DNA from 4 places in the Sinorhizobium sp. NG07B genome. Region 4 is predicted to be linked to each of the others. Evidence: riboswitches for the same ligand, from Rfam matches in the RefSeq annotation. Region 4 holds a riboswitch; each other region holds the start of a gene.
The links. A riboswitch is a leader RNA that binds a small molecule or an ion and turns the genes downstream of it on or off. The one in region 4 is predicted to bind cobalamin.
Positions count from the first base shown of each region.

Region 1: another riboswitch for cobalamin. It lies ahead of bluB (5,6-dimethylbenzimidazole synthase); the one in region 4 lies ahead of CO664_RS04845 (CbtB-domain containing protein).
Region 2: another riboswitch for cobalamin. It lies ahead of cobU (bifunctional adenosylcobinamide kinase/adenosylcobinamide-phosphate guanylyltransferase); the one in region 4 lies ahead of CO664_RS04845 (CbtB-domain containing protein).
Region 3: another riboswitch for cobalamin. It lies ahead of CO664_RS15405 (aromatic ring-hydroxylating dioxygenase subunit alpha); the one in region 4 lies ahead of CO664_RS04845 (CbtB-domain containing protein).

Region 1 covers NZ_NWTD01000001.1:1,479,660-1,487,603, reverse strand. The annotation lists gene CO664_RS07165 (acyl-homoserine-lactone synthase) at 1-181, shown strand, start outside; gene CO664_RS07160 (DUF2865 domain-containing protein) at 372-1,472, shown strand; gene bluB (5,6-dimethylbenzimidazole synthase) at 1,426-2,187, opposite strand; cobalamin riboswitch at 2,231-2,443, opposite strand; gene CO664_RS07150 (TolB family protein) at 2,486-3,310, opposite strand; gene CO664_RS07145 (NAD+ synthase) at 3,314-4,996, opposite strand; gene CO664_RS07140 (LTA synthase family protein) at 5,261-7,180, shown strand; gene CO664_RS07135 (hypothetical protein) at 7,661-7,944, shown strand, end outside.
Region 2 covers NZ_NWTD01000001.1:1,351,919-1,359,862, reverse strand. The annotation lists gene cobN (cobaltochelatase subunit CobN) at 1-3,882, opposite strand, end outside; gene cobW (cobalamin biosynthesis protein CobW) at 4,108-5,172, opposite strand; gene cobU (bifunctional adenosylcobinamide kinase/adenosylcobinamide-phosphate guanylyltransferase) at 5,176-5,703, opposite strand; cobalamin riboswitch at 5,836-6,231, opposite strand; gene CO664_RS06515 (FecR domain-containing protein) at 6,467-7,444, shown strand; gene CO664_RS06510 (adenylate/guanylate cyclase domain-containing protein) at 7,497-7,944, opposite strand, start outside.
Region 3 covers NZ_NWTD01000004.1:153,098-161,041, forward strand. The annotation lists gene CO664_RS15385 (DUF1217 domain-containing protein) at 1-924, shown strand, start outside; gene CO664_RS15390 (FAD-binding oxidoreductase) at 936-2,369, opposite strand; gene CO664_RS15395 (L-threonylcarbamoyladenylate synthase) at 2,429-3,403, opposite strand; gene CO664_RS15400 (DUF6656 family protein) at 3,483-4,085, opposite strand; cobalamin riboswitch at 4,381-4,583, shown strand; gene CO664_RS15405 (aromatic ring-hydroxylating dioxygenase subunit alpha) at 4,686-5,930, shown strand; gene CO664_RS15410 (hybrid-cluster NAD(P)-dependent oxidoreductase) at 5,927-7,027, shown strand; gene CO664_RS15415 (glycoside hydrolase family 25 protein) at 7,054-7,944, opposite strand, start outside.
Region 4 covers NZ_NWTD01000001.1:992,808-1,000,751, reverse strand. The annotation lists gene CO664_RS04875 (LysR family transcriptional regulator) at 1-23, shown strand, start outside; gene CO664_RS04870 (alpha/beta-hydrolase family protein) at 30-1,721, opposite strand; gene CO664_RS04865 (Lrp/AsnC family transcriptional regulator) at 1,848-2,306, opposite strand; gene CO664_RS04860 (cystathionine gamma-synthase family protein) at 2,434-3,717, shown strand; gene CO664_RS04855 (VOC family protein) at 3,744-4,094, opposite strand; gene CO664_RS04850 (anthrone oxygenase family protein) at 4,133-4,612, opposite strand; cobalamin riboswitch at 4,791-5,068, shown strand; gene CO664_RS04845 (CbtB-domain containing protein) at 5,108-5,284, shown strand; gene CO664_RS04840 (CbtA family protein) at 5,462-6,247, shown strand; gene CO664_RS04835 (ferric iron reductase) at 6,318-7,115, opposite strand; gene CO664_RS04830 (glucoamylase family protein) at 7,166-7,944, opposite strand, start outside.

The DNA.
Region 1 (7,944 bases), 490 kb from region 4:
CCGCCGCATGGGGTGCCCCGGAGAACGGATTGCCGAGCCGCACAGGATCGGCAATGTCTACGCGGTCGCGGTCGCCTGGGAAGTGTCGAGAAGCCTGCTTCGACAGATGAAGGCCGTTGCCCTCATCGAAGGGACGGTGCTCGAACGGCCCATGTCGCTCGAAACTGCAAGGGCGGCCTAATCATGGCCGGGCCGTTCAGGCGGCCCGGCCCTTCCTGTCTCGGAACACGTATTAACGCAAACGCCGTCTTGTCGTTGCGCCCTCACCCTAACGTCGTATGATGTGACTACAGGCGCCCCTGTCCCGCGATCAGCGGAGCGAAATGCAGGAAAGACGAGTGTCAGTGTCCCGATCCACTGCGTCCTTGAGGATGATGCGCCTTGCGGCCGCTCTGCTGCCCCTCGCCTTGGCTATGCCTGGGCAGGCATCGGCCACCGACGTCTGCGCGCGCCTCAGCGCCCGCCTCGCAGAGCTGCCGGCGGCGTTGACGACAAACGCCAATCTGCGCGATTTCACCGGCGCGGTTTCGCGACAGAACATCGAACTTCGCCGCGCCAGGAACGAAAGGCGGCGCATGGAATGCAGCGACGAGTCCGTCGTCTACATCGAAAGCGAAAATGCGGCTGCCTGTGCCGAGCTTGACGATGCGATTGCGCGCATGGAGGACAATCTCCACACGCTCAAGGCCCAACGCCGGCACCTGATTTCGAAGGGCAATGAGGACATGCGCCGGCGGATCCTCGCCGCCATGGAATTGAACGACTGCTCGGGGGACGCCGCTCCGAACTGGGACGAGACGGTTCCGGATGAATTCGGCACCGAAGAGGCGCGCGCTCATCGCAACATCCTCGAAAGCTTCCCGCCGGACGGCGAGGACTATCCGTTGCTGTTCGATGGTCCGACCGACGATTTCACATTCATGGAGAACGGCGCGGCAGGCGGCTTCAGGACCATGTGCGTGCGGACCTGCGACGGAGCATTTTTCCCGATTTCGTCGAACGCCACGCCGGCCGACTTCGGACGCGACGCCGAGCTTTGCCGGGCACGATGCCCCGGCGCCGATACGGAACTCTATTATCACGTCCTCGCCACCGAGGAGAGCGAGCAGATGGTTTCGGCGTCCACGGGAAGGCCGTACAGGGAACTCCCCAACGCCTTCGCCTATCGTGTGCGCGACGTCGGTTCTCCCGGCATCTGCGGCTGCCAGATTCCGAAGATCACGACGGATCAGAACAAAAGCACCACCTCGGGAACCAAGCTTTCGGTGGTCAGCCCTTCCGTCGTGACGATCGAGGGGCCGTCTGCACCAGCCTTCGGACCAGCGGGGGCAAAGCCCGTGGAAGAGCGCCCCTATGATCCGAAGAGCAGCAAGGTCCGCGTTGTCGGTCCTGCCTTCCTGCCACAGGAAGAGAGCGCGATCGATCTCAAGAACCCTCGGGGATCGCGTTACCAGCCGCTGCAGAACGAGTGACACCTTCCCTTTGGGCGGTCGTTACGAGGCTGTCGCGGACGCCCCATCCTTCGTCGAAAACGAGGTCCTCGAGCGGCAAGCGTTGCCGCCAGCCCTTCACCGCCAATTCCGGCTGCTGGTAGAGGCGATCGACATAGCCAAGGCACAGCCAGGCGACGATTTCGATGTGCTCCGGAATTCCGAGGATATCTTTGACCTCGTTCTCGTGGAAAATGCTGACCCAACCGACGCCGACGCCTTCGGACCGCGCCGCGAGCCAAAGATTCTGCACCGCGCAAACCGTCGAATACACGTCCATTTGCGAATTGTGCGTGCGGCCGAGCACGACGGCGCCGCCGCGGGTCCGGTCGCAGGTCACGCAAATGCCGAGCGGCGCCTTGCGTATGCCCTCGAGCTTGAGTGACCGGTATTTCGCCTGCGCCTCGCCCGAAAACATTCCGGCTGCCTCCTCATTGGCGCGCTGGAAAGCCTGCCAGACCCTCTCCCGCGTCTCGATTCGCCGTACGAGCACGAAGTTCCACGGCTGCATGAAGCCGACGGACGGGGCACGATGCGCCGCTTCGAGCAGGCGGGCGATAAGCGGTTCGGGCAGCGGTTCGGGCAGGAACTCGTCGCGCACGTCGCGGCGCGTCTCGATGGCACGATAGACGGCGGCGCGCTCGTCCGGCGAAAAGGCACCGGCCGCCGCAAGGCAGCCGTTCGGGTCAGGCAGCATCGTTCGATCCCCAACAATGCGCAACCTCCCGCCGTCCGCGCGGGGCCGGTCTATCTCGCCAGGCCGGTCTTCTGACTTCGGATCACTCGGCTGCGCCACCTTCCCAGATCGCATCAGGAACCAGTGGCAAAGCTCTGAAAATACTCAGAACTCTTTTGGCGCAGACGTCACCGTCACAGCGTTGGGCACGTGCCGGAATTCTACCGGCTTCCCGATTCTCCCGCAGCAAGCGGGCACCTGACGGCCGCATATGGGCACAGCCGCCGGCGAAACGCAAGGCGGGGGCGCCGCGCCCTGCTCAAGCCGGCCGATAACGCACGAAGGCGAAGGCATCGCCGTTGGGCGACCAGTTCGGAACGTTCATCGTCCCCTGCCCGCCGAAGAGTTCGAAGAGGACACGCGCATTGCTGCCTTCCGGATCCATCAGCCGAAGCCGCACATCGAGATCACGCGGATGGTCGAAGACCTCGCCGTCATAGGACAGCACCAGCAGATGCCTGCCGTCCGGCGACGGGTGCGGGAACCAGTCACCATAAGGGCTGTCGGTGATGCGCTGGACATCGCTGCCGTCCGGCCTCACCCGCCAGATCTGCATGCGGCCGGTGCGGCTCGAATTGAAATAGATCCACGCACCGTCCGGCGACCAGTCCGGGCCGTCGTTGCGGCCCTCGCCATGCGTCAGGCGCCGCTCCTCTCCGCCATCGACCGAAATCGTGTAGATGTCGAAGATCTGGTCGCGGATCCCGCAATAGGTCAAGGTTTTCCCATCCGGGGACCAGCCGTGCCAATAGGACGGCAGGTTGCGCGTCACCAGTCGCGGCGTGCCGCCCTCGGCCGGCAGCAGATAGATCGCCGACTTGCCGAATTCGGTCTTGTCGCTGATCGCCAGCGTTTTCCCGTCCGGCGAAATGCCGTGATCGTTGTTGCATTGCCCGGCAAAGCCCGTGTCGATTTCCACGGGCTCGGAACCGTCAAAGGCAAGCCGATAGAGCCTGCCGTCGCCGTTGATGATCAGGGATTTGCCGTCCGGCGACCAGTTCGGCGCCTCGACCAGCCGCTCCGTCTGCCAGACGACTTGCGTCTCGCCGGTGGCAATATCGAAAATCTCCACCGAACTGCGCATGATCTACCCTCGGTCGCGGAAACGGTTGGTGATCGGATAGCGCCGGTCCCGGCCGAAATTCTTCTTGGTGATCTTGACCCCGGGAGCCGACTGCCGCCGCTTGTATTCGGCGATGTAGAGCAGGTGTTCGATCCGATGCACCGTGGCCTCGTCATGCCCGCGGGCGACGATTTCCTCGGTACTCAGTTCCTTCTCCACCAGGCACTCGAGAATGTCGTCGAGGACCGGATAGGGCGGCAGCGAGTCCTGGTCGGTCTGGTTGGGCCGCAGTTCGGCCGATGGCGCCTTGTCGATGATGTTCAGCGGGATGACCTCGCCGGAGGGGCCGAGTGCTCCGGGCGGCACAGCGCCATTGCGCCAGCGCGACAGTGCATAGACCTGCATCTTGTAAAGGTCCTTGATCGGGTTAAAGCCGCCGTTCATGTCGCCGTAGAGCGTCGCGTAGCCGACCGACATTTCCGATTTGTTGCCGGTGGTCACCACCATCGAGCCGAACTTGTTGGAGATCGCCATCAGGATCGTGCCGCGCGTGCGGCTCTGCAGGTTCTCCTCGGTGATCCCGGATTCGGTCCCCTCGAACGTGTCGGCGAGAGCATTGAGAAAGCCTTCGACGGGCTCCTCGATCGCAACGACGTCATAATGGCAGCCGAGCGCCTTGGCACAGGCCTCGGCGTCCTTCAGCGATTCCCGCGACGTATAGCGATAGGGCAGCATGATCGTGCGAACCCGCTCCTCGCCGAGCGCGTCCACGGCGAGCGTCGCGCAGATCGCCGAGTCGATGCCGCCCGACAGGCCGAGGACGACGTTCTTGAAGCCGTTCTTGTTGACGTAGTCGCGCAGCCCCAACATGCAGGCGCGATAGTCCGCCTCCTCGCATTCCGGCAGGCGAGACCGGAGTCCGTTGTGTGAGACCCAGCCGTCGTCACCCCTCGTCCATTCGGAGATCGCGAGCGCCTCCTCGAACTGGCTCATCTGGAAGGCGAGCGAGCGATCGGCATTGAAGCCGAAGCTCGCGCCGTCGAAGACCAGTTCGTCCTGCCCGCCGAGCTGATTGGCATAGATCATCGGCAAGCCGGTCTCTATCACCTGCTTCAGCACGATCTGGTGACGGACATCAACTTTACCGCGGTAGTAGGGCGAACCGTTCGGAGAAAGCAGGATTTCGGCGCCGCTTTCCTCGAGCGTCTCGCAGACGCCGAGCTCTCCCCAAATGTCTTCGCAGATCGGAACCCCGATGCGAATGCCGCGGAAATTCACCGGACCGGGCATCTCGCCTTGATCGAACACCCGCTTTTCGTCGAACTCGCCGTAATTCGGCAGATCCACCTTATCACGGACGGCGATGATCTTGCCCCCGTCCAGGACGGCCACCGAATTGTGCCGCTGCGCGGAGGCTTGACGGGGGAAGCCGATGATCACTCCCGGCCCTCCATCCGCCGTCTCTGCGGCGAGGTTCTCGACGGCGCGCAGGCACGCCTTCAGGAAGGCCGGTTTCAGCACCAGGTCTTCAGGCGGATAGCCGGAAATGAAAAGCTCGGTGAACAGCACCAGGTCGGCGCCCTGGCGCGCGGCGTCGGCCCGCGCTTCGCGCGCCTTGGCGAGGTTGCCGGCGATATCGCCGACGGTCGGATTGAGCTGGGCTACGGCGATCCGTAGCGTCGAAGGTGCGGCTTTCTGTGGGGTCATGGCAGGCCTGTCGGTGTTTCCTCGGCGAATGCATCCAGCTTAAGGCTTGTACTTAACGCATCAGGGGGCAAAAAACCCCCTCCCAATCGCAATGCTTAGAAAAAATCTGAAAAATCCTGTTGTTCCCGGCCGTTAGTGACGCGACAGGGACCCGTCGCCACAGCGGGAACCTGAGGATCATCAAAGCCGTTTCGCCATTCATCCCCCGTTCAAGATGACGGTCGTATGACAGTTGAACGAAAGTTTTGTGAAATTGGAGAAGTTGTGGCCAGTATCGATTCCGCCGCGAGAGGTCCTCAGGTCTATGTCGAAAGGCCGGGCTTTTCCGTCAGACACGCAAAGACCCTGGCGGGCACCCGCAGCGCGCTGTTTTCGCTTTCGCTTGCCGCGACGATCGTCTTTGCGGTCGAGTTCATCGTGCGCCAGTCAGGCTCCGAAACGATCGCCTATTTCATCGATCCGATGCGGCCGGCCTGGACGACGGTCGCAGTCTTCTTCCTCGTCATGCTGGCGCTCGACGCGCTGTTTGGCCGTGAGCACAAGGGCGCGCTCGTGGTGGCGCCGCTCGCCATCATCCCGGCATTTATCTGCCAGCAGAAGCAAGTCTTCCTGTCCGACCCGCTCTATCCCACCGATTTTCTGTTCGGCCGTCAGATCATGGAGCTGATGCCGGTGCTGGTGAAGGATCGGCCATGGACCGCAGTCGGCGTCGTTCTCGGAATTCTGGCAACCGTCATCGCCATCGCCCTGCTGCTGCGCTACGCCTGGCGGAACTTTCCGAAGCTGACCAGCCGGGAGCGTCTCGCACGGGTCGTCTTCGCCCTGCCGCTGCTCGTCGCCTTCTGGAACATCATGGACTACAACCAGTTCTCCTGGGTCCGTGACCGGTTGCGCGTCATTCCGATCATGTGGGACCAGACCGAGAACTACCGCCACAACGGCTTCGTGCTCGCCTTCGCGATCAACCTGCCGATGGCCAATGTGAGCGCTCCGCCCGGCTACATGGCCGATGCGATCGGCCGAATTCCCGTAAAGCCGCTGCCCGCCGGAACGACGCATCGCGGCAAGCCGGACGTCATCGTGCTGATGAGCGAATCCTTCTGGGATCCGACGCGTCTGCCCAAGGTCAAGCTGACGCCCGATCCGATGCCGACGATCCGCGAACTCCAGGGCGGCAACGTCTTCTCGCCCGAATTCGGCGGCATGACGGCCAATGTCGAGTTCGAAGCGCTGACCGGCTTTTCGAATGCCTTCTTGCCCTATGGCAGCATTCCATACCAGCAATATATCCGCAATCCGATCCCGTCGCTCGCAACCTTCTTCCGCGGCGAAGGCTATGTGTCGCGCGCCATCCACCCGTTCCAGGGCTGGTTCTGGAACCGCACCGCCGTCTACAAGGCCTTCGGCTTCGATACCTTCCGCTCCGAAGAGAACCTGCCGGCGATGCAGAAGCGCGGAATTTTCGCTTCGGATGAATCGCTGACAAAGGAGATCATCCGCCAGGCCGACGCGATGGACGATCCCTTCTTCTTCTTTGCCGTGACGCTGCAGGGCCATGGGCCCTACGAGCCGAACCGCTACGCGAAGAATACCATCAAGGTCGAGGGCGACCTCCCGGAAAGCGACCGGCAGGTGCTTGCCACCTACGCTCAAGGGATCAAGGAGGCCGACGACAGCCTGAAAATGCTCATGGAGTGGGCGAAGCAGCGGGATCGCGAGACGATCATCGTTCTCTTCGGCGACCACCTGCCGCCGCTCAACACCGTCTACACCAGCACCGGCTACATGAAGGACGTGACGGCGGAACGCAAGGGCTCGAAGGACCAGATGAAGGCGCAGCACGAAACGCCGCTTGTCGTCTGGTCGAACAAGACCGGTGCGCAAAAGGATATCGGCAGCATCAGCCCGGCTTTTCTTTCTTACCAGATCCTGAAGCAGGCGGGCTATGAGCACCCCTACTACACGGGTTTCCTCGGTAAGGTTCACGACCACTTCCGCGTTCTCGACCGCTATTTGCTGATCCGCAAAAACGGCAAGGGCTTGGAGAACTGGCTGCGCCAGCCGAAGATTCCGGTGACGCTGCGCGACTACCGCTTCCTCCAGCACGACATGATGTTCGGCAAGCGCTATAGCACCGAGCGCTTCTTCAAGTCGCACGCCGAACTTTTCAGCGCCGGCTTATAAGCGGATCGTCTGCGAACGCACTCATTGGCCCGGTGTCCCCGCCGGGCCAATTGCGTATTTGACTATCCGCGCCCCAATTCTCGCCGGGTTCCGATTGGATGCAGGCCGATCCGAAACAAGACAGAATCAACTTTTGCGCAAGGCAGACTCCACTAAAATGACAACAGATACAATGCTTTAACTTTTCGCGCGTCGTACAGCTGTACGGATGCCAGAAATCAACTTCAAAATTCTGCGGAGACGCTGCTATGTCCGCACGAATCCTGAGCTTACCGGCCAAGCCGTTAGTCATACCAAACTATAGCAGCCACGGCTCTTCACCCGCCGGTGGCATCGGCGCCGCAAATTCCCCTAAAATTTACGTGAACCCAAACGGCGTACTTGCGCGTTTAGGCCAAGGTGAGATTTTATGTTGATTGCGCCGGGGCACGGGGTAAGCGAGCATTCGGTGCGTGGAGAGATCTGGAGCACACGCAACAGATGCAGCGGCTTGCTGGGACGGAAGAAGCCGGACGGAAGACTCCGCCCACCTTTACGGTGGACGCTCTCGTGCAAAACCCTCAATTTCTTGAGGTCTTGCAAGCGGGCGCGCGTACCCTGATTTCCATGAATGACCTGTTTCCGCGCATCGCGCGCCTCGTGGCAGCCCACCAGAGATGGATGCTGACGCAAGCCGCCTATGCCTTACACCTGGAGCGCGACCCGAACGACGCCGATTCCGGCATCACCGCAGCGCGATTGCTGAAAGTCATGCGCGAAACGGG
Region 2 (7,944 bases), 360 kb from region 4:
CGGGTTCTTGTCGCGCAGGAAATCGAGGACTTTCTCGTCGGCGATGAAGGCCTGGTAGGCCGCCTCGAAATGATGGTCGCGCACGGCCCCGGTCGTCGCGGCGAAGGCGAACATGTAATCGACAGTCGCGGCGATCTCGAAGGCGCCCTTGTAACCATGACGCATCACCCCGGCGATCCACTTCGGATTGACGACGCGGGCGCGAACCACGCGGCCGATCTCCTCCTCCAGCGAGCGGATAACCGGCTTTTCCGGACGCGAATGGTCGTTGTGGTAGATCGCGGGACGCTCTCCACTGAGATATTCCGCCGCAGCGCTCATGCCGCCCTCGAACTGGTAGTAATCGTCGCTGTCGAGCAGGTCGTGCTCGCGATTGTCCTGGTTCTGGACGACCGCCTCGATGGTCCGCAGGCGCTCCTCGAAAAGCCCGCGTTCCGCCCTGCCGTCTTCGCCGGCACCATAGGCATAGCCGCCCCAGGTGAGATACGCTGCGGCGAGATCGCCGCGCTTTTCCCAGCCTTTCTCGTCGATCAGCGCCTGTAGACCAGCGCCATAGGCGCCCGGCTTGGCACCGAACACACGATAGGAGGCGCGTCTTGCCGCCTCCATCGGCTCGACGCCCTTTTCCTCGAGGCGTCGCGCTTCGGCACGCATGCGTGCCGCGATCATGTTGTCGGCATCGTCCTCCTCCAGCGCGCCGATCGCGCGGGTCGCCTTGTCGAACAGCGCGATCTGCTCCGGGAAGGCATCGCGGAAGAAGCCCGAAATCCTGAGTGTGACGTCGACGCGCGGTCGGCCGAGCACGGCGAGCGGCACGATTTCATAGCCGGTCACCCGACGCGACGCCATGTCCCAGATCGGCTTTGCACCGATCAGCGCCAGCGCTTGGGCAATGTCGTCGCCGCCGGTGCGCATATTAGAGGTGCCCCAGGCTGTCAGCCCGAAGGAGGACGGCCATTCGCCATGGTCCTGCAGATAGCGGCGGATGAGCAGTTCGGCCGATTTCTTGCCGAGTTCGTAGGCCGCCGGCGTCGGCACGGCGCGGCTGTCGACGGAATAGAAATTGCGGCCGGTCGGCAGCACGTCCGGCCGCCCGCGTGTCGGCGCGCCGGATGGGCCAGGCGCGACGAAGCGGCCGTCGAGACCGGTGAGCAGGCCGGTGATCTCGGCAGCACCCGACCGTTCGATTGAAGGCTTCAGCCGTGCCTCGATCTCGTCGAGCACGGCTTGCGTGTTGGTCCAACCGTCGGGGCAAGCGATCTCGCCCGACACCAGCTTCGTGGCGAGAAGCTCGATGCGCTCAACCGTATCGCCGGCGGTGCGCCAAGAAGCATCCGAGAGGTTGGCGAGGAGATCGGGCTTTGAGCCGAGCCAGGGCGCGGAGAGAACGCAGTCGAGGGGGTCGAAACGTTGTGCGGGAATACCCCCCTCTGTCCTGCCGGACATCTCCCCCACAAGGGGGGAGATTGGCGAGTGGCGCCCGTCCGTTTCCCTGGTTCCGCCGGCGGCGATCGGGCGGTCTATTGAGGAGTTGGTTGCAAGCGCGGCAGTATTTGGGAGGGAAGAACCCGCATCCCTGATCTCCCCCCATGTGGGGGGGATGTCCGGCAGGACAGAGGGGGGTACTCGCCCGGCATCACCCAACCCCAGGTCCGCCGCGATCGCGCGCTGCAAGCTCTGATCGCCGCCCTCGCCCAAGCCACGTGGCACCCGGGCAAGCGCCACCGTCAGGTCGGTCAGCAGCCGCCCTTCCGGCGCCACGCCGAAGATATGCAGCCCGTCGCGGATCTGCATTTCCTTGAGGTCGCAGAGATAGGCGTCGAGCTTTTCGAGCGCCGTGTCGTCGCTGTCGCCCTTGTCGATGCCGGCGTCGTGGTCGAGGCCGATGTCGCGCACGAGATCGAGGATCTGACGACTGAGCAGACGCAGCCGTCGCGGATCGCCGCCCGCCGCTTCGTAATATTCGTCGACCAGCGCTTCGAGATCCTTGAGCGGTCCGTAGGACTCGGCGCGTGTCAGAGGCGGCGTCAGGTGATCGATGATCACCGCGCTGGTGCGGCGTTTCGCTTGCGTCCCCTCGCCCGGGTCGTTGACGATAAAGGGATAGAGATGCGGCGTCGGGCCGAAGATCGCCTCTGGGTAGCAGGTCTCGGAAAGCGCCAGCGCCTTGCCCGGCAGCCATTCGAGATTGCCGTGCTTGCCCATATGGATGATCGCGTCAGCGCCGAAGGTTTGGCGCAGATAGGCATAGAAGGCGATATAGCCGTGCGGCGGCACGAGATCCGGCGCGTGATAGGTTTCCTTCGGATCGATGTTGTAACCGCGCGCCGGCTGGATACCGACGATGACCTCGCCGAACCGGGCAAGCGGCAGGGTGAAGGCGCCGTCGAGGAAGAAAGGATCGGCCTCCGGCGTCCCCCAGCGCACGCCCACTTCCGCCTGAATCTTTTCCGGAAGAGAGGAGAAGAAGTCCTTGTAGTGATTCAAGGAAATGGTTTCGCGAATTTCCCGGCCGCGGCTTGCGGCATTCGTCGGTCCGGCCATCAGGAAGCGGATCAGCGCCTCGCCGCCTTCGGGCAGATCGCCAGTCGAATAACCTTCCGCCGCCATCGCCTTCAGCACCTCGACAGTGCCGGCGGGTGTATCGAGGCCGACGCCGTTGCCGAGACGTCCGTCCCGGTTCGGGTAGTTCGCCATGACGATTGCGACGCGCCGCGCCTGCGGCTTCGCGCGCCGCAACCTTGCCCAATTACCGGCGAGCCGGGCGGCGAAGCGCACGCGGCCGGCAAGCGGCTCATGGCCGACGATGTTTGCCTCGACAAGCGGGTCGTAGACCGATGCCGCCTTGAAGGAGACGGCGCGCGAAAGGATCCGTCCGTCCACCTCCGGCAGCGCGACATTCATACCGAGGTCGCGCGCCATCAGCCCTTGCGGCGAGGCTTCCCAGGCTTCGCGGGAGGAGCCTGAAAAAATCACCTGCAGCACCGGCGCGCCGGTGGATTCCAGCACCGTCGGCTGCCGGTCGGCGCCGGGCGCCGAGACGGCAAAGCCGGTGGCATTCATCACCACGTCCGGCGCCGCCTCGGCAAAGATCGCTTCGAGAGTACCGACCGACACCTGATCCTTGAGGCTCGACACAAAGACCGGAAGCGGGCGCATGCCCTCCTCGGTCAGCGCCTCGATCAGGGCCTCGACCGGCTTGGTCTCGCCGCTCTGCACGAGGGCACGGTAGAAGCAGATGGCAACTGTGGGACGAGCTTCCTTCTTCCCTTCGGAAGTCTGCGCTCCCCCGACATCGCCGGCGATACGCACCCACTCGTCAACCCCGATCACGCCCCTGCCCGGCCACCAGATGCCGGCTTTCAGCAGCGGCCGCGCCGGTTGCGGCTTTTCGGCGCCATCGATCAGCGCCTCGGCATAGTCGAGGAACAGGCCGGCATTGTCCGCGCCGCCTTCGTTGAAATAGGCCCAGAGACGCTCACGGTCTTCCGCTGCAACGGTCGAGAAAGGGTCGAGACCCGGGTCCGGCTTGTCGTCCCCCGGCAGCACCGCAATCTTGAACTTGCCCGCCACCGCCGCGGCATAGAGCGCCTCCAGCACGTAGCGAAAATAGCTGGCGCCGCCGAGCGGCCGGACGACGATCAGCTTCGCATGTCGCGCGGTACGTTCGACGTAGGTGTCGACCGACATCGGATGCATGAGGTTCATGAGGCTGGCGATGCGCAGGCTATTCCCGCTCGCGCGCCGGCGATGCGCGGCGGCAATCGACGCAAGCTCGGTATCGGCCGCCGACAGGAACAGGATATCGGCCGGGCTTTGCCCGAGATCGATCGCTTCGTTGCCGTCGGCGATCGTGCCTTTCTGGGCTAGGAGGAGATGCATTGTTGCTTCCCGCTGGGCTCGTGAAGAGACCCCTCCCCAGCCCCTCCCCACAATGGGGAGGGGTTAGGTCGTGCCACACGCACTCTTTCCCCGAGTATCAGCCGTTCGTGCCATAACGCCGCCCCCCTTTGGGAACGAAAGCGCCGCCGCAAATGCCAGCCGAGCCCCTCCCCCTTGTGGGGAGGGGTTGGGGAGGGGTTCTTCTCACACGCGCTCAAAACAACCTCACGCCAGCGCCGAAATCGCCGCGCGCACGGCCGCCTCGTCCATGTCGTGCAGGCCGATGACGACGAGGCGCGTGCCGCGCGTCTCGCCGGGTGCCCAGGCACGGTCGTAATATTGATCGACCCGGCTGCCGACCGCCTGGATCAACAGACGCATTGGCTTGCCGGGTACGTCGGCAAAGCCCTTGAGGCGTAAAACGTCGTGCTCGGCGATGACGGCCTTGAGCCGGTCGATGAAGGCCGCCGGTTCGGCAATCGGGCCAAGTTCGACGACGAAGCTGTCGAATTCGTCGTGATCATGTTCCTCGCCGGCCTCATGCTCCATCTCGTGATGCGATTTGCGGTCGGCGATCTCGTCTTCCGTGCCGACGCCAAGCCCGAGCAGGATCGCGGCTGCCACCTCGCCGTTCTTGGCCTCGATCATCGCCGGCTTGCGGCTGATGCGCGAGGCGACTTCGTCACGCACGGACTTGAGGCCCGCAGCATCGATGAGATCGGTCTTGTTCAGAACGATGAGGTCGGCGGCGGTGAGTTGGTCCTCGAAGAGCTCTTCCAGCGGGCTCTCATGGTCAAGGTTGTCGTCATTGACGCGCAGCGCATCGACCTTGTCGTGATCGTCGGCAAAACGGCCGGCGGCAACGGCGGCGCTGTCGACGACGGTCACGACGCCATCGACCGTCACTTCGCTGCGGATGTCGGGCCAGTTGAAAGCGGCGACCAGCGGTTGCGGCAGCGCAAGGCCGGAGGTCTCGATGACAATATGATCCGGGCGGTTCTCTCGCTCGAGCAGCTTGGTCATGGTCGGAATGAAGTCGTCGGCGACGGTGCAGCAGATGCAGCCATTGGTGAGCTCGATGATGTCCTCTTCCGAGCAGGCTTCAGCGCCGCAGCCCTTCAACACGTCGCCGTCGACGCCGAGATCGCCGAACTCGTTGATGATCAATGCGATCCGCTTGCCCTCGGCGTTCTGCAGCAAGTTGCGGATCATCGTCGTCTTGCCGGCGCCGAGGAAGCCGGTGATGACCGTGGCGGGGATCTTGCCCGACTGGGCCTTTGCAAGTGTCATGAATCAACCCTTCATTTTCAGCGGCAACCCGGCCGCGACGAAATAGACTTCGGCGGATTTCTCCGCGACGATTTGATGGAGGCGGCCGGCATGGTCGCGGAAGTCTCGCGCCATGCGGTTCTCCGGCACGATGCCGAGACCGACCTCATTGGAGACGATGATGACGCGCGCCTGCATGGCAGGCAGCAAGCCGGCAAGTGCCGCAAACTCGGCCGGCATGTCGCGCTCTTCCATCATCAGGTTCGTCACCCACAGCGTGAGGCAGTCGACAAGAATGACGCGCTCCGGTGCATCCAGTCGACGAAGCAGGCCGGAGAGATCGAGCGGTTCCTCATGCGTTGCCCAGCCCTTGCCCTGCCGCGCGGCCTGGTGGCGGGCGATACGATCGCGCATTTCCTCGTCATAGGCGCGGCCGGTCGCAACATAGTGCATCCCGAGCCCCGAGGCTTCGGCGAGCTTCTCCGCGAAACTGGATTTCCCGGAGCGCGCGCCGCCGAGCACGAAGACCGGACCGGCATTGGAGAATGTCATCCGACCAGATCCCATGCGAGGAAACTGGTGGGGACAAAGCAACGATAGCAAGCGGACGCGTGACGGGCACGCGCAGAAGACGATAAATAAGCCACGACAACCTCCGTGCTGGCATTGGGGAGGACTCCCCCGGGCGATGCCCTGATGGACGGCAGGTCTCCTGGCTCTCGGCGTCACGGGCAAGCGCTGCGCACGCGGTGCCCAGCGCTATTGGGCCCGAACGGGTCCGCCTCGCCTTCCCGGCGTCTGCTGGCTCGTGAAGGCGGACGATTCGTAGAAAGAGAGGCGTCCAGCCCGGCTGCTCACGATGCCACGCCAGTGGCTTTTCCGGCGTGCCTCCAATTCCGCGACAACTGCCCCATGCAGTTTCACCGGAAGAGGTGCGGCATGCCCGATGGCGAACCCTGACCGTTCTACAGTCGCGGGGTCGGCTGCGATAAGGGCGCCCGGTGTGGGTCCGCCCGTCACATTCCCATTTACTCTCCCGCGCCGCTTCGGTGCGGGGGAACCATCCAATGCGTTAATTATGAAGCGGATGCGTCAAAGTCAATCGACGGTCTGCGACGCGAGGTCGGCAAGTTGCGGCAGCGTGAGGTGCGTCGCCAACTCGGCGCCTTTCTCCTAATCCGAACGGGTAGGCAGACGCCCGTCCCAAGCGCGTGATAAAACGGGCATTCGAACCCGAGGCGGCTCCGATGCTTCGCCACGGTGTTCGATTATGTCCACGGCACTGAATTTGTCAGTTCAGCCTGGAGGGGGTGCGATGGCATATCTGCGTCGTGCCGCATTTGTCGCGCTGAGTGTCGCGCTTTACGGCTCCATGCCAAGCAAGGCCGCCGAACCGATTGGTCAGGCGATCCGGATCAAGACTGAGGTCAGCGGAGCGAGCGGACCACTGGTCGTCACGGACCCGGTGCACCGCGACGAGCGGATTCGGACATCCAGATCCGGCCTTGGCCAGTTCGTCTTCCGAGATGGAAGCAAGCTTGCCGTCGGTGCCGGCTCGTCGGTCGTCATCGACAAATTCGTCTTCGACGACTCGAGATCGGTGCAGAAGCTGACCGTCGCGGCGGCGAAGGGAACGTTTCGCTGGATCAGCGGCAACTCGGGGCACGCGGCCTACCAGATCCTGACACCGGCCGGAACCATCGGCGTTCGAGGCACGGTCTTCGACTTTTACGTCGGCGGAGACGGCACGACGGCAGTGGTGCTCCTGAGCGGCGCTGCCGAATTTTGCGGCCGAGGCGGCTGTCAACAGCTGACGCGGCGCTGCGACTGCGTGGTCGCCCGTCCCAATGGCGATATGACCGATACGCGACGGGTCGACCGAAGCATCCTCAGGACACTCGGCAACCAGCAGGCCTTGCCGTTCCTCTCCGGCAGGCAGCAGCTGTCGCCCGGATGGAGCGGCACCGGCTGCGGCCTTTCAGCTGAGATCCAGATCCGTCCAGATCGGGTCCGGCCGCTCGTCGCACCGCCACCCGAACCGGCTCCGCCTGTCGAGACGCCGCCCCAACCCAAGCCACCCAAACCCGACAAGCCTCACAAACCCGACAAGCCTCACAAACCCGACAAGCCTCACAAACCGGACAAGCCCCAAAAACCAGAAAAGCCGGGCAAGCCGGACAAACACGACAAGAGCTGGCACGATAAACCGAACAAGTTCGACAGGTCGGAAAGGCCGCGCAATCGTGATTACTCGCACGAGCGGAGCAAGGACCGTTCGTTCGGACGACGGTGACTGTAATTGAAGTGCCGGAAAGCGGCGCCTTTTGCATCAGTCGGCGAAGCACCTATTCGCCAGCCGCATCCTTCGCCGTCGGCTCACCAATGAAATGTTCGCCGCGCCGCGAAATCCGCCGATAGAACTCCGACAAGCCGGGCGTCAGCGCGGACGCCTTGAGCTTTGCCACGCCCAGCATGCGCCGGCTCTCGGGGGACCGTGCGCGCAAAGCGTCGACCAGCCGCCGATGAACTTCGAAGAGCTCGGCGAATTCATCCGACTCGGCCAGTCGCTCGTCGCCAACGACTCCAAAGAGCCTCGTTCGCGTGCTCTTACCCTTGAGCCCCAATGCTCCGGCCTCCAGCAGGGCGCAGCCGCCAGCCAAATTTGCCGTCGCCTCCGACACGAGGATATCGTAGCCGATCTCCTTGCAGGCGGATTCGATGCGCGCCGCCACATTGACGGTGTCCCCGACCGCCGAATAGTTGAAATGCGTCTCGGCGCCCATGTTGCCGACG
Region 3 (7,944 bases), on a different contig from region 4:
ACCAGCGACCTCACCGATCCGAAGAGCTTTGTCTACACGCTCAAGGACGAGCGATACGTGACCCTTGCCAAACTGTTCAACTTTACGACAGAGGGCGAGGTCGGTGCACCGGCACTGGCTCAATCGGAAACGCAAATCCAGGAAACCGCGAAGAACTACATCGTCATCAAGTCCCGTTTTGGGTCGGACGAGGAGAAGACCAAGGCCCAAGAGGAGAGCGAATATTATACGGCCGGGGTCGCCAAACTTTCCTCCCTCGACGCGTTCCTGGCCGACGAGCGTCTCGTCACCATCGCGCTCGAGGCGAACGGCATCGACCCCGAGGGCGTGACGGCCGATTTCCTCCGCGACATCTTCGCCTCCGACATCGATGATCCGGGGAGCTTCATCAACGAACAGGAAAATTCCGCCGCCTATATCTCGCTCGTGACCTCCTTCAATTTCGACAGCGAAGGTAACGTGCTGCGCGAGGAAAGGGAAAGCATCGTCACACGCCACGGGCTTTACGAAACGCTTGATCAATATCTGCACCAGACGCTCGAAGAACAGGCGGGCGAAAGCAATGAAGGCGTTCGCCTGGCACTCTATTTCGAGCGCAAGGCCGGCACGATTGTCGACGCCTACGACCTCCTCGCCGACGACGCGCTCGCCGAGGTGTTCCGCACGATCTTCAGCCTGCCCGACGAGTTCAGCACCATGGACATCGATCAGCAGGCGAAGATCGTCGAAAAGAATCTCGATCTCGAGAAACTCAGCGATCCGGTCGAACTGAAGAAGCTGCTGGCGCGCTTTGCCGTGCTTTACGATCTGGAAAACAACACCGAGGTCGATCCGGCCGTCTCGGTGCTCACGAGCAGCGGCAGCAGCGTCGGCATCAGCGCCGACACGCTCTATACCTTGTCGCAGCTCAGGATGGGCGGATAGCGCCGCCTCAATCAATCCTGCCGCAGCACCTTGTCCGGGTTCATGATTCCGGCCGGATCGAAGGCATGCTTGATCCGCCGCATTAGCTCGATCTCGATCGGCGCGCGGATGGCCGCAAGTTCGTCGCGCTTCAACTGGCCGATGCCGTGTTCGGCCGAGATCGATCCGTTATATTTCAGCACAATGGCGTGAACGATCGCGTTCACTTCGTGCCAGCGGGCCAGAAAGGTCTCGCGGTCCGCGCCGACCGGCTGGGTAATGTTGTAGTGGATGTTGCCGTCGCCCATATGGCCGAAGGCGCAGATGCGTGCGTTGGGGATTGCCGTGATGACCGCCGCATCCGCTTCCGCCATGAAGGCGGGAATGCTCGACACCGGTACCGACACGTCATGCTTGATCGAGCCGCCCTCGGGTTTCTGCGCCGGAGACATGCTCTCGCGCATGTGCCACAGCGCCTTTCGCTGCGCTTCGCTCTGGGCGATGACGGCATTCTCGATGAGACCCTCCTCTGCGCCTGCTTCGAGCAGGCTTTGCACCATCTGCTCCGAACTCTCGGCCGAGTCGGAGGTGGAGATATCGATCAGCGCATACCAGGGATGACTTGTTTCCATCGGGTCGCGAACGCCCGGTATGTGGCGGGTGGTGAACTCGATGCCGAGCCTCGGCATCAGTTCGAAGCCGGTCAAGGCGGGACCGCAGAGGCTCGATGCCCGCTCGAAGAGTCCGAGCGCCTCTTCGACGCTTGCGAGCCCGGCAAAGGCGACCTGATGGCCGCGCGGCTTCGGGAAGAGCCTTAGGACGGCGCCGGTGATGACCCCGAGCGTCCCTTCGGCGCCGATGAACAGATCGCGTAGGTCGTAGCCGGTATTGTCCTTCTTGAGGCGTCGGAGACCGTCCCAGATTTCGCCGGTCGGGAGCACGACTTCCAGCCCCATGCAGAGCTGTCGCATGTTGCCATAGGCAAGCACGGCGGTGCCGCCGGCATTGGTGGAAAGATTGCCGCCGATCCGCGCCGATCCTTCGGAGCCAAGCGACAGCGGAAACAGCCGGTCGACGTCGTCCGCCGCCTTCTGAATGTCTGCGAGAATGCAGCCGGCGTCGGCGACGATCACATTGCCGACCGGGTCGATGTCGCGGATGCGGTTCAGCCGCTCAAGGGAAAGCACCACATCGGCCTTTCCCTCGCGCGGGATCTGGCCGGCCACGTGGCCGGTGTTTCCGCCCTGGGGCACGATCGCCGTCTGGCTCTGGCTGGCGAGCCGCAGGATGCGCGAGACTTCATCGACCGAGGCGGGCTTCAGCACGAGCGGTGTCGTGCCGCGGTAAAGCCCGCGCGATTCGACGAGATAGGGCGCCGTCTCCGCCGGTCCGGTCAGCGCATGGCCGGGGCCGACGATGTCGGTGAACGAGGCGATCAGTTCGGGAGAAGGGATTGCTGTGCTCATGACCTGCCTGCGATTTATATTGCCGAAACAGCCGGACCACACAGGTCTCGCGCTTCCGGTCAGATCCTCGGGGCGGCGGCCCGTTCGAGCCGGTCGACGATCGCTTCGCCAAGGCCTTCGCCCGGGATCGGCCCGAAAGCGATGGTTCGAGCGCCGCTCGCATCTGCCTTTTTCATATAGTCGAAAAGATTGGCGGCCGCTTCCCTGAGATTGCCCGTTGGGCTGAGGTCGAGGACGATCGCCGCGCTGCCTTCGCCAGGCAGCGCCTTGCCGCCGAAGCGGATCAGCGCCTCTCCCGTGTGGACGTCCGTCGCATTGAGCCGCACCGCGGCACCCGGCGCATAATGCGAGGCGAGCATGCCGGGAGCTTCGATCGTCGCGCCGGCCGCTTCCGGCCGCTCAACGGGAAGGCCGGCGAGCGCCTCGATCTCGGCCGCATCGAGACCCCCCGGCCGAAGCAGCCGCAGCCGGCCGTTTTCGACCTTGATGATCGTCGATTCGAGGCCGATTTCCGCCGGGCCGGCATCGAGGATCAGCTTCAGCTTCGCACCGAGATCCGCCTCCACATGGGCCGCGCTGGTCGGACTGATCTTGCCCGACGTATTGGCGCTCGGCGCCGCCAGCGGGCGCCCAAAATGTGAGATCACCCGCCGGGAAAAACCTTCAGGCATGCGGATCCCGAGCGTGTCGAGGCCGGCCGAGGCAAGCGCGTGCACGGTACTTTCGGGTCGCTGAGTGAGAATCAGGGTCAGCGGCCCCGGCCAGAAGGCTTCCGCGAGGCGTCGGGAGATGGGGTCGAATATCACATGCGCTTCGGCCATTCCCATGTCCGAGACGTGGCAGATCAGCGGATTGAAACGCGGCCGGCCCTTCATCTCGTAGATGCGGCTGATCGCATCGGCACTCGTTGCGTCTGCTGCAAGGCCGTAGACGGTTTCCGTCGGGATCGCCACGGGCTCACCTTCGGAAAGCACCGCGCAGGCCGTTTCGATCGCCCGATCCGGTTCGCTGCGCGTATCGATGATTTCGGCCATGGCGGTTCTGGTCCTTTCCGTCGCTTCCTTAACGGAGGAGGAGGGAAAACAGAACGATTTTCTTTGTCGATGACCGGCGTCAGAGGCTGCGAATGATCCGCCGCAGCGCTTCGTCGCGTGCGCCGAGCATCAGGACGTTCTTGAGCGCCACCTTCGGGTCCTGCGTCCGGAAGATCAGGCCGTTGCCCCGAACATTTCGATCGAGGACCATCCGCCCCTCTTCGGTGCCGGGTTGAATGGCCACGGCGAAATACATGCGCGAGTAGCTTGTCTGTATGCGTTCGAAGAAGTGCGCCTCGTCGCCGAGGTCGGAGAAGAAGTTGGCAAAGTAGAACGCCCAGGTGACGTCTCGCGATCGAGCGAGATGAGTCCGCGCCGCGGTGACATGGCAATAGCCGAGGTGGGGACTGTCGGCGAGGGTCCTGTGGAAGATCATCTTCGGGAACTGGATCGAGGCATGAAAGCCGTTGATCCGCCTGTGTGTCGTCTCTCCCGCCGCCTGTAATCTCTGTCCGGTTCTCTCTGCCACTTCCTCATGCGTCATGTAGCGGCGCTGTTCGGGCAACCACGGCCGGCGCCGGTCGATTCGGCCCGTGCGCAGGAACTCTGTATGGCCGCCCGCCGTTTTCGGCGCCGGCGCCTGCGCTTTGCCTGAGGCGTCGTAATATCTGATTTTTGCCATCGACCTCTGCGTCACTTGTCGCTGAACGGACTAAACCGTCAGCGAACGCTAAATCACTATGGTTAATAGAGTATTTCGGGCGCCCGTGCATCGCTTTATGTCGCAAAATGGCCCGTGATCTTCGCGGCCTGGATGCCGCTGCGAAAAAAAGCGCCATTTGCCGAAAAATGTATCTATCACATTGTTTATTATAGAAGATGTCACAGGACTTCCAACGCGCGCGCATCGAAAATCTTTGTCGTCTTTCTGGAATGGAATGTCGCGCACCGGCAATTGCCGAGCCTGTCTGGCCGCTTAGATTCGAATTGCTCAAGGTGCCGCTTCTTCGCAGGGAGGGGCGGAGAATTGGGAAGCCGGTCAAATCCCGGCGCTGCCCCCGCAACGGTGGTGGAGTGAACCCCCGGCATAAGGCCACTGGACAATCGTCCGGGAAGGCGCCGGGCAGGGCCCTCGGGCCGCTCCAGAGCCCGGAAACCAGCCTTGAGGAAAACGACCGTAACTGGTTGCGGCGGGCAGCCGGATCGGAGCCAAGGCGCACGACATCTCTCCGGCGCGGTTCCCGTCCTGCCTGCCCGAAACAGGGCTAACGAGGACATGGGCATGGACATCCAGAACGAAATGCTGCGCAAGCTGAAGACCCGCCGCGAGGGCTACAGCCTCGATCGGGCCTTCTACATCGACCCGGACTATTACCGTCAGGACCTGGAGAATATCTGGTACAAAGACTGGCTATTCGTCGGCCACGACTGCGAAATCCCGCGTCCCGGCAATTACTTCACGCTGCAGGTCGGCGACTATCCGATCGTCATCGTGCGCGATCGCCATGGGGCGGTCCGAGCGCTGCACAATTCCTGCCGCCACCGCGGCTCGCGCGTTTGCACCCAGCACAAGGGATCCTCGGCCAAGCTCGTTTGTCCCTATCACCAGTGGACCTACGAACTCGATGGCAGGCTGCTCTTCGCCCGGCAGATGCCGGAGGATTTCGATCCGGCCCAGCACAGCCTGAAGCCGGTCAATTGCGAAACGGTCGGCGGCTATATCTTCATCAGCCTTGCCGAGCGGCCCATGGATTTCCAGCCCTTCCGCGACACGGTTGCAGCCTATCTCGCGCCGCATCGCCTCGGCGAAACCAAGGTCGCCTATGAAAGCACCATCGTCGAGAAGGGCAATTGGAAGCTCGTCTGGGAGAACAACCGCGAGTGCTACCATTGCGCCGCCAACCATCCGGAACTCTGCCGGACCTATCCCGAGGCTCCGACTGTGACGGGCGTCCAGGGCGCCATGGACGATCCGGAAATCGGTGCACATTGGGAGAGATGCGAGGCGGCGGGGCTGCCGAGCGCCTTCAAGATCGGGCCGACCGGCCAGTTCCGCATGACGAGGATGCCGCTGATCAACGGGGCGGAGAGCTATACGATGTCCGGCGAGAAGGCGGTCCGCAAGCAGCTTTCCGGCGACATAAGCGCGAACCGCATCGGCACGCTGCTGCTCTTCCATTACCCGACGACCTGGAACCACATCCTCGGCGACCATGCGATCACCTTCCGCGTGCTGCCGCTCGGGCCGGAACTGACGCAGGTCACGACGAAATGGCTCGTCAGCAAGGATGCGGTCGAAGGGGTCGACTATACCCTCGAAGACCTCACCCATGTCTGGACCGAGACCAACGACCAGGACCGGCAGATCGTCGAGGAAAACGCCTTCGGCATCCGCTCGCCGGCCTATGAGCCGGGTCCCTATTCGGCCGAACACGAGGGCGGGGTCATGCAGTTCGTCGACTGGTATTCGCGCTTCATGCAGGATCGCCTGCAGGGCAGCGCCGCTCCTCTGTCGCGGGTGGCATGACGATGGAAATGGCACGCTCCTTTCACCACTTCGACGAACTGCAGCCCTGGAAAGATCGCCAGTTCCTGCTCGAATGCATCTCCGCGGTCGGCGAGACCGCGGACGTGATGACCTTCACCTTCCGGTCCGACAGGCCGGCCTGGTTCCGCTACCTGCCCGGGCAGTTCGTGACGCTGGAACTCCCCGTCGGCGAGGAACCGGTGATGCGCACCTATACGCTATCGTCCTCGCCGTCCCGCCCGCTTTCCGTGGCGGTCACGGCCAAGGCGCAGTCGAACAGCATCGGCACGCGCTGGATGTTCGACAATCTCAGGCCTGGCATGACGTTGAAGGCGCTGGGGCCGCTCGGCGATTTCAGCTTCGTGCGCCATCCGGGCGAAAAATATCTGTTCGTCTCGGCCGGCTCCGGCATCACGCCGATGATGTCGATGACGCGCTGGATGGCGGATTGCGCGCCGGACACGGATGTGACCTTCATTTCCTGTGCCCGGCAGCCGGAGGATCTGCTGTTCAAGCCGGAGCTGGAGATCCTCGCCCGCCAGATGCCGCGTCTCAATCTCGGCTTCCTGGTGGAAGGACACGAAGCGCGTCACGGCTGGCACGGCCTGCGCGGCCGTATCGATGCGACGAAGCTGCCGCTGCTTGCACCGGACTTTCTGGAGCGAACGGTCTTCTGTTGCGGACCCGAACCCTTCATGCGCGGGGTTCGGGAGATGCTGGAGGGGGCCGGTTTCGATATGGCCCGCTACCACCAGGAAAGCTTCCAGCCGGCGGCGGCGCCGGCGGCAGAGGAACTCGCCATCCGCGCCGGCTCGGCGGCCGGCGCTCAAGGCGAGGCAGCCCGGGTAACCTTCACCATGAGCGGCAGGGAAGTCTCGACCGTCCCCGGCCAGACGATCCTGCAGACAGCACGCGCCAACGGGGTCAGGATCGGTGCGGCCTGCGAGGGCGGCATCTGCGGCACGTGCCGCGTCTTGAAGATCGCCGGCGAAGTCGAGATGAACCACAATGGCGGTATTCTCGATGACGAAGTCGACGAGGGCTACATCCTCGCCTGCTGCTCGCGGCCTATCGGCGACGTTCAGATCGAAGCGTAGACAGCTACAGGCGCCGTCCGGCTTTTTCAGCGGCGCTCGGGCTGGTTGGGCAGGTGGGCCTCGGCGGCCTTCACGCTGATCGCACCGGTGACCGTTCCGTCGACGCCGGCGCCCGAGCCGCTCTCGGCCTCGGCACGGCTGATGAGCAGGGGTTTTGCGAGCGGGACGGTGGCCGCGGCGCTCACCGCCGGCGCCTTGCCAATCTTCGCGGAGGCGATGACGGTGACGATCGGCGGCTTCTCCGGGAGCAGCGCGCCCTGCGGCCACACCTTCTTCAACTCTGAAACGGTCATTGCGGCGACGTTGACGTCGATGTCGTTGAGCGTCCCGGGCACGCGATAGGGGCAGCGCTTCTTTCCGCAATTATGCGACGACGAGAACTGCCACAGCGCATAGCGATCCCAGTTGCCCATCGGAAAGACGTCGCGAATGTCGGGCTTGTAGCGGGCATACCAGAGCGGCAGGCGGGAAAGCAGCCGATGCTGGGCGCGGTTGGCGGCGATCTGCTTCGCGGTGATGTGGTTGGTGTAGAGAATGGGGTATCGCCCGGTGCGGGCCTTGATATGGCCGGCAAAGATCGCGGCGTCCTCGAGTGACATGTAGTTCTCGGGATCGATACCCTCGAGGTCGAGAACCATCAATTCGTCCTCGCGCGGCGCCGCATAATCGAGGAAGTGGTTGGCCTGATCGACGGGATTGCCCGGGCGCGCCAGGTGATAGGCGCCCCAGAGCAGTCCATGGGAGCGGGCGATCATTCGGCGCGTCTGATAGAGCTCCCGGCTGACCGCATATTTTCGCCACATCGTCTTGCAATGGGCGACCGTGTCTCCGCCGTGATCGCCGGTGCAGCTGTAGCTTTCCGGAAGGCCGTCGGAGGCCTTCGCGATGAAGCCGGCGATGCGCTTGTCCTTCAGCAT
Region 4 (7,944 bases):
TCGCCAATTCGGCGACGCCGTAATGCAGATCAGAACCTGCCCTTGAACTCCGCCTTCAACCGCGCGACATCCTCTCCCGTCACCCCTTGCGGATCGGTCACCGCCACCCAGGCGTCGATATAATGTTCCGGCGCGTAGACGTGGCCGTAACCGATCGGCGAGGTCGTGGCCAAAGCCATGTCGGCGAGGAGCTGCAGGCCGGTGACGACGGGAAACCAATTCAAGGCCGGAGAAACATCCGGCCCGCGCGGCGCCTTCATCCAGTCCGGCTCGCGGTACAAGGCGTGCGGATCGAAGAAGGTCACCGGATCGCTGGCATATTGCAGATAGACGATCCGCATCGCGCCCCAGTGCGCACCGGGAATATCGAGCGCGTTCTCCTGGTTGGTGAAGCGGATGATGGAACTGTCCCGGTAGCGCGGAAGCCAGGCGGGCGAACCGGCGACGCGGTCCGCCGTTACCGAGCGCCACAGCCCGCTCTGAAACGGCGGGCCGCTCCAGAGCGCACCCTGGAACGGGTCGCTGATGACATCGAAGAGATCGACAGACCCTTGTGAATTCATTGCCCCGAGACTCAATCCATGCAGATAGAGCTTGGGGCGCCGGTCCTTCGGCAGCGTGGTCCAGTAGCGGTAGACCTCGTCGAAGAGCGCGTTCGCCGCATCGGCGCCATAGCCCGGCTCGACGAGCAGCGACAGCCAACTCGTGAGGTAGGAATATTGCACCGCGACGCTCGCAACGTCACCATGCAGCAGATATTCGAGCGGATCGAGCGCTGCCGGATCGATCCAGCCGGTGCCCGTCGGAACGACGACGATCAGCGACTTGCGCTCGAAGCCTCCGGCGCGCTTCAGTTCTTCCAAAGCCAGCTTCGCTCTTTCCGGCGCCGTGTCGGCGGAGTTCAGCCCGACATAGACGCGCACGGGGTTTGACGCCGCGCCGTCGTAGAAGTCGCCGATCTGGGCGCCTGTCGGCCCCGAGGCGACAAACTGCCGCCCCTGCCGCCCAAGCTCGTCCCAGCGCACCAGCGACGCGTCGCTGCCGGTCTTGGCGGGATCGGTCGGGGGCGCGACGTCGGGATCGATCAGCGCATCGAGCTGCTGGAACGAACTGTCGGCGGCACGAAGCGCGAACTCGAAGATCACGCCATTTGCCAGCGACCAAAAGAGCGCGAGGGCGACCAGCCCACCAAGGGCGTTGGCGATCGGTCGCGTCAGGAAAACTTGCAGCCAGCGAGAAAGAACGCTGAAGGTGAACCGGAAGAGCCGTGCCAGGAAGATGAGAGCGGCGAACACCATGGAGGCTATGAGGCCGAGTTTGATGGGCTCGGCGCTTTCGATGGGCTCAAGCCCCATGATGCCACGGACGGTATTTTGCCACCCGGCTGCCTGCCAGAGAAACACGGCAGCTGCCGCTATGCAGACGATGGCGGCAGCGATCTTCAGCGTGCGCGCCCGCCGCGTCGTTGGCTCGGGCAGTTCGAAAAAGGACCAGAGCCAGCGCAGGAATGTCCCGATTGCGTAGCCGGCGGCGAGCGAAGCGCCGGAAATCACCGCCTGAATCAGATAGGGATGAGGAATGAGGCTCGGGGTCAACGAGACCGCGAAAAAGATCACGCCGACAAGCAGGCCGCTCGTCGAAAAGGACCGCAAGAGGTTTGCCAGATAGCGCGGGGCAGGCCGCGTCGCCGTCGACAGGTCCGTCTGTTGAAGGTGTTCCATGGCGGGCCTCCACGCTGCGGCATTGTCACTTTGTCGCCCGATAGCCAAGCGACGCATTGCGGCAATGTCGCCTTCCGCTCCCGCACAGTCAATCGGCACAACCCGACGATGAGCGGCAGTCACGCGCTAGATCCTCCTTTCCTTGATCGTGTTCATCACGAAGCTCGTCTCGATCGAGGCGACGCATTTCAGCCGGGCGATCTTCTCCTTGATGAAGCGCTCATAGTGATCGAGGCCGGAACTCATCACCTTCAGCACGTAGTCGCGCGAGCCGGTGACGAGGTGGCATTCGAGCACCTCGTCCCAGTCGCGGATCGCCTCTTCGAACATGACGATCTCGTCCTCGTGCTGGCGGCTGAGGCGGACCGTGGCGATCGCCGTCATCGTCCAGCCTTCGATGACCGGATCGACGAGCGCCGTATAGCCGCGGATGACGCCGGTTTCCTCCAGACGCCTGATCCGCCTGAGGCAGGGAGACGCAGAAAGGCCGACGCGCTCGGCCAGTTCGTTGTTGGTGATCCGGGCATCGGCGACCAGTTCCTTCAGGATGCGGCGATCCATCTCGTCGGCAATTTTCTGCGTCATCTTGCTGTAACCTCGGCAAAAACTTGCGCTCATCAAAACGAAGTGATCGCAAATAGCAAGGATCAGCCCGGGCGTTTGATATAAATTGGCGGATAGTGGAGTCCGCTAGCGCCCAGGGAGAGAAACCATGACCGCGCCGCATCCGTCGAAGACCCATATCGGCAACCACAAACTGCATCCCGAGACGCTGATGCTGAACTACGGTTACGATCCCGAGCTCTCGGAAGGCGCCGTCAAGCCCCCGGTGTTCCTGACTTCCACCTTCGTGTTCCACTCCGCCGAGGAAGGCCGCGACTTCTTCGATTTCGTCTCGGGACGGCGCGAACCGCCGGCGGGCGTCGGTGCCGGGCTCGTCTATTCCCGTTTCAATCACCCGAACAGCGAGATCGTCGAGGATCGGCTTGCCATATACGAACGCGCCGAGGCCGGCGCGCTCTTCTCCTCCGGCATGTCGGCAATCGCCACGACCCTGCTTGCCTTCGTGCGGCCCGGCGACGCAATCCTGCATTCACAGCCGCTATACGGCGGCACCGAGACGCTGCTCGCCAAGACCTTTCTCAATCTCGGCATCCACGCAGTCGGCTTTGCCGACGGCGTCGATGAAGCGGCCGTCAGCGCCGCCGCCGAGGAGGCCATGAGCAGGGGCCGGGTCGCCGCGGTCCTCGTCGAAACGCCGGCCAATCCCACCAACAGCCTCGTCGACGTCGCGATGATCCGCCGCATTGCCGAAAAGATCGGCGAAAGACAGGGGCAAAGGCCGATCGTCGCCTGCGACAACACCCTGCTCGGCCCGGTCTTCCAGCACCCGATCGACCACGGCGCGGACCTGTCGCTCTATTCGCTCACCAAGTATGTCGGCGGCCACTCCGACCTGATCGCCGGCGCCGTGCTCGGCTCGAAGGCGCTGATCAAACAGGTGAAGGCGCTGCGCGGCTCGATCGGCACGCAGCTCGACCCGCATTCCTGCTGGATGCTCGGCCGGTCGCTCGAAACGCTGTCGGTCCGGATGGAGAAGGCGAACGAGAATGCCCGGATCGTCGCCGAGTTCCTGCGCGACCACCCGAAGGTCGAAGGGATCCACTATCTGCCCTTCCACGACGAAGCCTCGCCGGTCGGGAGGACCTTTGCCGCGCAATGCACCGGCGCCGGCTCGACCTTCTCCTTCGACATCGCCGGCGGCCAGGAGGCAGCCTTCCGTTTCTTGAACGCCCTGCAGATCTTCAAGCTCGCCGTCAGCCTCGGGGGCACGGAATCGCTTGCGAGCCACCCGGCGGCGATGACTCATTCGGGCGTGCCGATCGAGGTGCGGCGCCGGATCGGCGTGCTCGAATCGACTATCCGCCTGTCGATCGGCATCGAGCACCCGGACGACCTCGTCGCCGACGTCGCGAACGCTCTGACGACCGTCTGATCCATTGAGCGGGGGCCGTCCCCCGATCAATGCGTCAGAATATTGACTACGTTGCCGAACGGATCGCGCACGAAGAAGCGTCGCACACCCGAGGGTTCGTCAGTGATGTCATAGACGATTTCGATGCCGGCCGCCTTCGCGCGCCGATAGACTTCGTCGACATCGTCCACCTCGATCGAGAGCGCCGGCACCGGCGTTCCCGATCCGCCTTCAATGGCAAAGCTGACCTGCGGCATTGCCGATCCGCCTTCCGCCGCAAAGGTGACCAGCCAGCCGTGATCCATCACCACGTTGAGGCCAAGCAGATCCGTATAGAAACTGCGCGCGCGTTGCGGATCGGATACTTGAAGATTGGGCACGATGCGTCGGACTGCCATTGGATCCTCCCCAGTTTCATCGTCCTCTTTCCTAGGCTTCAGCCGCGTTGAAAGCCAAGCGTGAAAAGGGCGAGCGAAGCTATCGAAGCGATCGTGCGGACATGGTTCCACCAGACCCAATCGGTCAAGTAGCGCTGCTGCCAGACTTCGGTGGCGGCCTCGACCGAAGTGGCATTCGCCAGCGCGTTGTTGAGCGGAACGTTAAAGACCATCGTCACCGCGAATGTGCCGGCGAGGTAGACGAGTCCGCCCGCCGCCAGGAGATAGCTCCCCTCCCCGCCCCAGATGAAAGCGGCAGCTATGAGGATCACGCCGAGCAGCGCCGTGCCCATGAAGGCGGCGAAGAACAACGGATTCTGGATCACGACGTTGATCGCGTTCATGGCAGCAACGCCCTGCTCCGCCGGCAATCGCCGCAGCGCCTGCATGATGCAGACGGAAAAGACGAAGAAGAGCCCGGCCATAAGTCCGGATCCGATGACGGCGGCAAAGGACAGGGCAGGAACAAGGGCAAGCATCGCACGGACCCCGGGTCGATCGTGCGGCCTGCGGCCGCACGCGCTGCCCAAGAGATAACCGACCAATGCGATATAGTCATCAGGAGTTGTTCCCCATGTGGCGGGCAACGCGAAATGCGCGCAACCCTCTCCTCCACTTTCCACCGCGGCGCGATTGACATCATTGGCGGCCACACCTAATCATCGCTGATCGGTTGGTTCCCGGAATGCGAACGTGTTTCGGGAGTAAACGGGAATGTGACGGATGGACCCAAGCTGGGCATCTCAATCACTGCCGACCCCGCGACTGTAGAGCAGCGTGAATTTGCCGTTCCGGAGCAATCCGGAAGAAGCCACTGGAACAGCCGCGAGAGGGCGGTTCGGTTCTGGGAAGGCGAGGCAAATCCTTGGTGACTAGGCTAGCCTGGGCACCTGACGCTGCGAGCCAGGAAACCTGCCAAGCGATACGGGCATAGTGCCCAAGGGGAATATCCCATTGCCATCACGGAGGTTGTCATGGCTACGTCTAAAGTTTCGAGCATTCCGCTCTCCCTCAGCGACCGTCTGACCGCGGGCATCATCGCCCTCATGATCGGTGGCTTCCTCGTTTTCGGTGCCGGCCTGGCGAATTCGGCCGTGCTGCACGACACGGCACACGACACGCGCCATTCCTACGGCTTCCCCTGCCACTAAGCGAAGTCATGGAGCGCCTGCCGCGTTCCACACCAAACGATACAACAATCGACCCTCCGGTGCTCGGAGCGCGCGTCGTGCGTCTGGCACGCGCCCGCGCCTTCAAGCGCCGGCTTGCGTCGATGGAATCGGGCCGGCTTACCGCAAGGCGGCCACGCCCGCTGAGGAAAATCGACAATGATCGTCAAGACACTTCTGGCCGCGGTCGTGGCCGGGCTGATCGCCGGCGTCTTCATGACCGGCGCCCAGGAATTGCGGGTCACGCCGCTTATCCTGCATGCGGAAGAATTCGAGGGCGAAGCGCCGGCTGCAACCGGGCAGCCCGCCGGCGAGCAGCCGGCCACGGATCATCAGCAGCATTCGTCGCTGAAAGGATCCCAGATGTTAGGCGAGATGCTCGCAGCACTTTCGCCGGTCACCCCCGCCTATGCCCATGAGGGCGAAGAACACGAGGAAGGCGGCATCATGTTCGGCATGAGCCGCTTTTCCGGCACGCTTGCCGCCAATCTGGTCACCGGCGCCGGCTTCTCGTTGCTGCTTGCAGGCATCAGCCTGATGATCGGCTACCCGATCACGCTTGCCAATGGCGCGCTCTGGGGCGCCTTCGGCTGGCTCGCCGTGCACCTGCTTCCGGCCGTAGGCCTGCCGCCGGAACTGCCGGGCTTTCCGGCGGCCGAGCTTGGCGACCGGCAGCTCTGGTGGGGGGCGACGGTGCTACTCTCGGCCGTGGGACTCTATCTGCTGGCACTCCGCCCGGAAATCGTCGCCAAGCTCGCGGGTCTCGTCCTAGTCGCCGCTCCCCATCTTTATGGTGCGCCGCAGCCGCTCGACATTTCCAGCAACGTGCCGGCTGTGCTCGGCGCCGAGTTCGCCGTCGCCGCGCTTGCGACGACGCTCGCCTTCTGGCTGGTGCTCGGCATCGTCTCCGGTTTCATCAACGACCGGTTTCTCCGGGCGCACTAACCGGCCCCCGCGCCTTCGCCGCTTGTCCTCTCCCCGCCTGCGGGCAGCACGCGGGGAGAAGGCAAGGGTCTCATTTGCTATCGAGCAGGTGGGCCCGCAGCATCTCTCGTCGAAGCTCGGGCTCGAGCAGCACGCAGGTGTCGCAGAAGCTGCCGCCCTCGGCACGATAGAAAAGGCAACAGCCGCCGCGGATCCGGTAGGTCCTGGAGCGAAGCTCTCCCCCACTGCCGGAGGCCGCTTCGATCTTTTCGTAGTGAAGCTGCCGCGAGGCAAGCGGCGAGTGGGCCTTTTTGACGATCGCCAGCGCCTGCCCCGTCGCCCTGTCCTCCCGTTGCCGCCGCCGCCCGATCTCCAGGAAAGCGCCGGCGAGACTGTCCGCGGCCAACCGCCATTGCGCGCGCGCTGACAGGCCGCAGCGGCGTTTCAGCAGCGCGATCACCGGCTTCAGATGCGCAACGAAGGCATCGTGAAAGCGTCGAGTCGGCTCGTCCGGCTCGATCTCACTCTCGCTCCGCGGAAGGTCGACGAGGAAATGAAAGCGGCCGGCCACAAGCGACCTCCCGTCGCGGGCACGCAAATAGGTTTCGAAACGCAGGCCCGCGACCACCGGAACAAGGCCGCTCACAAGATAGATCGCGCCCGCCGCAAGGCTCAGCTGATGGCTGTAGAAGGCGACCAGGTGCGCCGCTCGAATCTTATCGTCCATGCCGGACGCGAAACGGTCCTGATAGGCCAGGCAGGTCTCGAGGTTTGCCGGCTTCGACCAGAAAGCGTCTGGCGATTGGAAATGTGCGTCAGAGGTCGCGACCGAACAGGCGACCTCCGGAATGGAGGCCGCCAGCCATTCGATCGCGGCAGCCGCCTCCATGACCGCTCTGCTTTCCCGCTGCCGATGCCCCTGCCCCATGCTCCGTCCCATCAAGCCGCGCCGGGTGTCAGCCAGCCCCCTTCGAATCCAGCCCTTTTCAGCCCCCGGCTGAAGTCCGGGATACTGCGCGTCAGTTCCCAGATGAGGCCGCTTCTCCAGTTCTCGATCATCATGACGGACAGCCCCTGGTCAAGCCCGACAATCCTGTCGTCGACCCAGCCCTCGCGCCCTGCGCCCGGCAGGCTCGGATTGAAGCCGCCGGGAAGGCGGCCGTCGCGAAGCAGTGCCGGATAATGCGCGAGCAGATGCGAAAGGCTATCCAGGCAGTCGTCCGGTGCGAAGGGCAGTCCGGCAAGCGGAGCCCAAGGGACCAGGGTCCCGTCATCGGCGCCGAACGGAGCGCCTCGTGCCGCATAGCCCAGAAGCCTCTGCCGCCGGCCGTCACGCAGCCGCATCCAGCCCTTCGGCGCATGGCAGGCGCTGAAGCCCCAGAGGTTGCGGCAATAGCCGGAAAAGCCATGAGGATTCTCTTCCGCATGCGCCCGCTGAAGCGCGATCGCTCGGCAGCTGTTCGCGAAATAGTCGCTGCTTGCCGCCCGCATTCCCGTATCGCCTATGCCTCGGAAGTCGATCCAGGCATGGGGAAAGAGGTGGATGAACAACGCGCCCGCGTGCAGGTGCGACATCCCGCCAATCGTCAGCCATTCATGTGCCACCGAATAGGCGCCGTAGTTCTCCGGCGCAATGGGTAGGCTAGTGGAGCCTAGCGCCAGGACATAGAGGAGCAGCGCCTCGCTATAGCCGCGCCAACGGTGCTTCAGGAAACGCC